Regions from separate parts of the Rhodococcus indonesiensis genome, predicted to be linked through region 2. Evidence: riboswitches for the same ligand, from Rfam matches in the RefSeq annotation. Region 2 holds a riboswitch; the other holds the start of a gene.
The links. A riboswitch is a leader RNA that binds a small molecule or an ion and turns the genes downstream of it on or off. The one in region 2 is predicted to bind cobalamin.

Region 1: it holds a riboswitch for cobalamin, as region 2 does, so the genes downstream of both, ACM26Y_RS04640 (ABC transporter substrate-binding protein) here and ACM26Y_RS19515 (magnesium chelatase subunit D family protein) in region 2, are expected to answer to the same signal.

The regions. Positions count from the first base shown of each region.
Region 1 is NZ_CP180630.1:993,713-996,916, forward strand. Features, by position in the region: gene ACM26Y_RS04625 (LLM class F420-dependent oxidoreductase) at 1-160, shown strand, start outside; gene ACM26Y_RS04630 (hypothetical protein) at 284-619, shown strand; gene ACM26Y_RS04635 (hypothetical protein) at 638-886, opposite strand; cobalamin riboswitch at 1,321-1,440, shown strand; gene ACM26Y_RS04640 (ABC transporter substrate-binding protein) at 1,559-2,587, shown strand; gene ACM26Y_RS04645 (FecCD family ABC transporter permease) at 2,584-3,204, shown strand, end outside.
Region 2 is NZ_CP180630.1:4,251,975-4,255,178, reverse strand. Features, by position in the region: gene cobO (cob(I)yrinic acid a,c-diamide adenosyltransferase) at 1-147, opposite strand, end outside; gene ACM26Y_RS19515 (magnesium chelatase subunit D family protein) at 148-2,103, opposite strand; cobalamin riboswitch at 2,138-2,335, opposite strand; gene cbiE (precorrin-6y C5,15-methyltransferase (decarboxylating) subunit CbiE) at 2,370-3,204, shown strand, end outside.

The DNA.
Region 1 (3,204 bases), 2.3 Mb from region 2:
CGACATCGACGAGTACGTCGACAAGGTCCGGCCGTTCGTCGAGGCGGGGTTCACCGAGGTCGCCCTCGTCCAGATCGGCGGTGACCGGCAGGAACCGTTCATCCGGTGGGCCGAACGGGAACTGCTGCCGGCGCTGCGGAGTCTGCTGCCGGGCTCGTGAAACGCGGGCGGCTCCCACCGCGATGGTCTCGGTAGAAGTCAGTTTTCGCTGACGCCGCAGACCTCGGATCCGTGTGGTCCCGAGACCGCAACCGACGGTCGTCCGGCGTCGAAGGGTGCCGAGATGAACGTCGAAACGCGCGTAGCCGGACTGCGTCAGTGGCGCACCGATCGTCTCGAGGACCTCGTGGCCGAGCTCGAACGCACAACCGATCCGGCCCTGCCGTGTTCGGCCCGCGACGTCGCGCGTACCGAGCTGGCGTCGCGCCGGGAGGGTGGAACGGTGGACTGGGTGTGCCGGGTCAGGACCCAGCCCAGGTCCGGCAGTCGTTCGGCGCTGCTGACCCTGGCGTTGCCCATCAGGCTGTCGGAGCCGGAGGTGCGTCACGCGGCCCTCGCCCGTGCCCGCGAACTGTTCGGGTCCGACGTCGTCGTCGACAGCGTGCAGTTCGGCAACTGAGGAAGTTCCCCGGAACGCTCAGGGACCGAGCCGCACCGCCGAGATCAGACCGGAGACGGTGGCGGCGGTACCGACCGCGACGAAGCCGGTGACCATGGTGGCGACGGCCCCCGCGGAGACCACGGTGCCGAGCACGCTACCCAGCCGCGGACGCAGGCCGGGCATCGTGCGGGCCGGGGCCGGGTCGTCGAGGCGTATCGGGTGGGGCGCCGTCGCGGGCGGCAGAGCGAAGAGAGGATCGGTTCGGTGGGCGAAGTTCTCGGACATCAGTGTCTCCCCGTCCGTCGTTGACACTTTGTGCGTCCAGTGTCGCGGCGGTGGGTCTCCGGCAGATGGCCGCATTTTGAACTCTGGGTTTCGTGGAGCAGGCCTGCACGCGCCCGGACGCCGGCCACCGCCCCCTGCGCGGTGACCGGCCGCCGGTCCGCATCCCCACTCGACGTTCCGGCGCGATCCCCTCCGAGGAGGGGCCGGGAGCGACGGCTCCGGCTGCACGAGAGTGCGGCCTGTCCGACAGCCTCCCTCGTGTGCAACGCATCGGAGCCTGCCGCGGTGCCGGAGTGAGGGCCCGCGAACGGGGTGAAACCGGGGGTGAATTTCGAGCACCCGGCTCGGACGAGAGGACGGCGCCTCGGACGCCGTCCCGGGGACCCGGGCATTCGGGACCGGCCCTGCGATCCGTGCCGATCCTCGACATGCATAATGACCGCAGCGTTGCTGACGCCCATGCAGGGAAAGTCCGGTCCGAGTCCGGCGCTGACCCGCAACGGTAGACCGTCCACCCGACGGTGAGCCCGATCGCCTGCATGGACGTGCGCGACTCCGGTATTTCGTCGTGGTCTACGAGATGGAGTCCAGCAGGGTAGTCGGTGACCTCTGTCCGGGGCCGCTGCCGTGCCGGAGTCTGCCTCGTGCCACCTGAGCAGAGCACGAGGTCCCATGCCCGTCGACTTCCGCCGTCCCGCCCGCGATGCCGCGGCGGCTCTCGCCGTCCTCACCGTCGCCACCGCGGCCCTGACAGGCTGTTCGCGTGGTGCCGACACCGACACCGGCGCCGGCCCGTCCGCCGCGGCCTTCGACGAACCGGTCTCGATCACCAATTGCGGTCGCACCGCCACCTACGACGCGCCTCCGCAGCGGATCGTGTCGATGAACGACCACGTCACCGAAACCCTGATCCAGATGGGTGTGGGGGACCGCATCGTCGGCATGGGGTACGGCGAGAAGGACGACCCGCTCCCCGAGACGGCCGAGCAGTTCCGGGCGATCCCGTCGCTGGCCGCCGAGTACCCGACGTACGAGCAGATCCGCGACCTCGAACCGGACCTGGTCGTCGGCGGGATGCGCAGCGCATTCGACGACAAGACCGGCCGGGGTCGGGACACGCTCGAGCAGGCGGGTATCCACACGTTCCTGTTCTCCGAGTACTGCGGTGCCGGGTTCTCCGATATCGCCTTGCTGGAGAACGACTTCGCCCAGCTCGGCGCTCTGCTCGGTGCCGAGGAGCAGGCCGCGGAACTGACCGAGTCGATCACCGCCGAACTCGACGCGGTACGTGCCCGGCTGGAGCAGGCCGGCGTCGCACCCGTGCGCACCTTCTTCTACGACTCCGGCGAAGCCGAGCCGCTCTCGGTCGGTGGCGTGGGCATCGGCAACCTCATCGCCGACTACGCCGGCGCCGACAACATCACCGCCGAAGGCCCGAAGCCGTACTTCACCACCGGCTGGGAGATCGTCGGTGAGCGTGCGCCCGAGGCGATCGTCGTACTCGACTACGGCGCGACCAGCGCTCAGGACAAGATCGCCTATCTGAAGAACCAGCCGATCGTGGCCACCACGCCCGCCGTGCGTAACGACCGTTTCGTCGTCGTGCCGCTCGACGACTTCTTCGAGAGTTCGCGCATGGTCGACTCGGTCGCGACGATCGCCCGCGGACTGCACCCGGCCGCGTTCCCGGACGCGCAATGACCTCCGCCGGCACCCTGACCGGCCCCTCGTCGCCGCACGCGCCGGCCCCGGCGGTCCGGGAGAGTGCCGGGGGCGCGCCACATCGTTCACTGTGGCTGATCCTGCCGCCGCTGCTCGCCGCGCTCGTGCTGGCGCTGGCGGGCGCCGTGTCGCTGGGCACGGTGAACATCCCCTTCGGCGACGTGTGGGCGATCGTCGTGCACCGCCTCGCACCGGGAACCTTCACGCCGTGGTGGACCGCGGCGCGGGAAGCGATCGTCGTCGACTCCCGCCTGCCCCGAGCGTTGACGGCCGCCGTCGTCGGTGCCGCGCTCGCGATCGCCGGCGTGGTGGCGCAGGCGGTGACCCGCAATCCGCTCGCAGATCCCTATCTGCTGGGCGTGTCCTCCGGTGCCGGGTTCGGGGTGGTGCTGGTGACGGTCCTGGGTGTCGGTGGCGGCGCACTCGGTGTTTTCACCCTGCCGTTCGCGGCCTTCCTGGGAGCCCTGGTCCCGCTGGCCGGTGCGGTCGCGGTCAGTGTGCGCGCCCACGCCGTCACCGCGATCGTCCTCGTCGGCGTGGCGATGTCGATGGTGTTCTCCGCGGCGACCACCTTCACCCTGCTGGTCCTCGGCGAC
Region 2 (3,204 bases):
CTGGTTCCAGCCGCGCAGTGCCAGCCCGAACGCGGCGGTCGACTTGCCCTTGCCGTCGCCGGTGTGGACCATCAGCAGCGGCCGGTTGCGGCGCTGACGGGTCGTGAGACCGTCGTCCGGCACGGTGGCCGGTTGTCCCTTCGGCATCTACGCGGCCCTTCCTCGGACGACGGTCGTGAGCGCGTCGGCGTGGACCTCGCCGACGGGAACGTGTTCGGCGCCGAGCCGTTCGGCGAGCCGGGCCGCGAGACCCATGCGGAACCGGCCGGTCTCGGAATCCACGACGACCGCGTCGATCCCGGCGGTGGCGATGCGGTCGGCGGCCGCGAGGGACCGGGCCACCGCGTCCGCACCTGCGGTGGCGCGACCGTCGGTGACCACGACGAGCAACGCCCGCCGGTCGGGTTCGCGCAGCCGGTGCCGCCGGATCGTCTCGGCCGCCTCGAGCAGTCCCTCGGCGAGCGGGGTGCGCCCGCCCGCCGGCAGCTCCCGCAGCCGGGCCGCGGCCACGTCCACCGAATTGGTCGGCGGCAAGGCGAGCACGGCGCGATCGCCGCGGAAGGTCACCAGACCGACGGTGTCGCGGCGCCGGTAGGCGTCGAGCAGCAGCGACAGGATCGCCGTCTTGACCTGCGTCATCCGCTGCCGCGCCGCCATGGAGCCGGAGGCGTCGACGCACAGCAGCACCAGGTTGGCCTCACGCCCCTCTACGACCTTCCGTCGCACCTGCCACCCGTGCGCGTTTCCGGTAGTTCCCGCTACCGGAAACGCGCACGGGTGGGCGGCGGTGGCGCGGATGGTGGCGGGCAGGTGGACGGGGCCGGTGTCGGCGCGACGCTCGCCGACCGTGCGGCCGACCGTCGTGCGCGCCCGGGAGCGCCGGCCCGCGGTGCCGCGGCCCGTGCGGTCGACGGTGAACAGGCGGGTCCGGTAGGGCTCGGCCGGGGCCGCGACGGACGTCGCCGCGCCGGAGCCCTCCGCGCGATCGTCCCGGCCCGGCGTCGCTTCGCCGCCACCGGGACCGTCGGGTCCGGGGTCGTCCGGACCGGGATCATCGGGGCCGGGATCGTCGGATCCGTCCGGATCGGGTTCGGGGGACCGGTCGCCGAGCAGCTCGTCGAGCAGCGTCTCGTCCATGCCGGGCTCGTCGAAGGGGTTGCGGCGACGACGGTGCGGCAACGCGAGCCGCGCCGCCACCGCGATGTCCTCCCGCGTGACCTCGTCGCGGCCCGCCCAGGCCGCGTGCGCGACGGCGGTCTTGGCGGTGACCAGGTCGGCGCGCATCCCGTCGACGTCGAACGCCGCGCACACCTCCGCGATCGCGACGAGCGCGTCGTCGCCGAGCCGCACGTGCGGCAGCCGCTCGCGGGCCCCGGCGAGCCGCCGGGCCAGCTCGGACTCGGCGTCGGCCCAGCCCGCGACGAACGCCGCGGGGTCGGCATCGAACGCCAGGCGCCGCCGCACGATCTCCGCCCGCACCTGCGGATCGCGCGGCGCGGCCACCTCGACGGTGAGTCCGAAGCGGTCGAGCAGCTGCGGACGCAGCTCGCCCTCCTCCGGGTTCATCGTCCCGACCAGCACGAACCGGGCGGCATGCGAGACCGACACCCCGTCGCGCTCGACGGAGCAGCGGCCCATCGCCGCGGCGTCGAGCAGCAGGTCCACGAGATGGTCGTGCAGCAGGTTGACCTCGTCGACGTAGAGCACCCCGCGGTGCGCCCGGGCGAGGAGGCCGGGCTCGTACTCGGCGGTGCCCGCCGACAGCGCCTTCTGCAGGTGCAGGGAGCCGGTGACCCGGTCCTCGGTGGCGCCGACGGGCAGTTCCACCAGCCGCGCCGGCCGGGTCTGCGCCGCCGCGCCGTGCGGATGCGGGCCGTCGGGACAGGACGGGTCGGGGGCGGCGGGGTCGCACGCGAACCGGCAGCCGGCGACCTCGGTGACCTGCGGTAACAGCGCGGCCTGGGCGCGCACCGTGGTCGACTTGGCGGTGCCCTTCTCCCCGCGCACGAGCACCCCGCCGATCGACGGCGACACCGCGCACAGGGACAGGGCCAGCGCCAGGTCGTCGGAGCCGACGACGGCGCTGAACGGATACACGTGCACTCTCAACCTCCACAGGCTCCCGCTGGGATGTCTTCTCGGCAAACGGAATCGAGGCCGGTATTCGGACTTCCCGGTCGGACGCCGTGCGATCGCCTTCCCGGACCGGACGGTCCAGTGGCTGCGCGTGGTGCGCATGATCGACGACTCCCGGGTCACCGCAGCGGGCCTGTGCCGGATTCTCACCGGCTTCCCGATTATCCCCGTGAGGGGCACCTCGATTGTCTTGCCGGCGCCGAGTCTAGCCGCACCGGCTAGGGTTCGACGCCATGGGCTCACACATCACCGTCGTCGGCATGGGCGCCGACGGCTGGGACGGCCTGCCGCCCCCCGCCCGCGACGCGGTGCTCGGCGCGCAGGTCCTGCTCGGGGGACGGCGCCATCTGGCGCTGCTGCCCGAGACCGGCGCCGTCCGCGAGCCGTGGCCGTCCCCGCTGCGCGACGGGCTCGACGCGCTGCTCGCGCGGCACCGCGACCGCACGATCGTGGCGGTCGCGTCGGGCGATCCGCTCGTCTCCGGGATCGGGACCACCCTGATCGACCGGCTCGGCGCCGACGCGGTGACAGTGCTGCCCGCCGTGTCGTCGGTGGCGCTGGCCCGCGCCCGCATGGGGTGGAGCGCCGAATCGGTGGACGTGGTGACCCTGGTGGGCCGCGACGTGCACGCGGTCCGCCGCGCCTTCGGGCCGGGCCGACGGCTGATCGTGCTCTCCTCCGACGGGTCCACCCCGGCGCGGGTCGCCGACCTGCTGCGTCGCGACGGGTTCGGTGCGAGCGTCCTGACCGTGCTGTCGGACCTCGGCGCACCCGAGGAGGCGCGGCGCACCGCCACCGCCGACGACTGGTCCGGCGACGCGCCCGCCCTCAACATCGTCTGCATCGAATGCTGCGGAGCCGAGGGATATCCCACGACGCCCGGCCTGCCCGACGACGCGTTCGAGCACGACGGTCAGATCTCCAAACGACCGATCCGGCTCGCCGCGGTGTGCGCGCTCGCACCGCGGCCGGGGCAACTGCTGTGGGACGTCGGGGCCGGCGCCGGGTCGGTGGGCATCGAATGGGCCCGCACCGATCCGCGCTGCCGCACGGTCGCGATCGAACGCG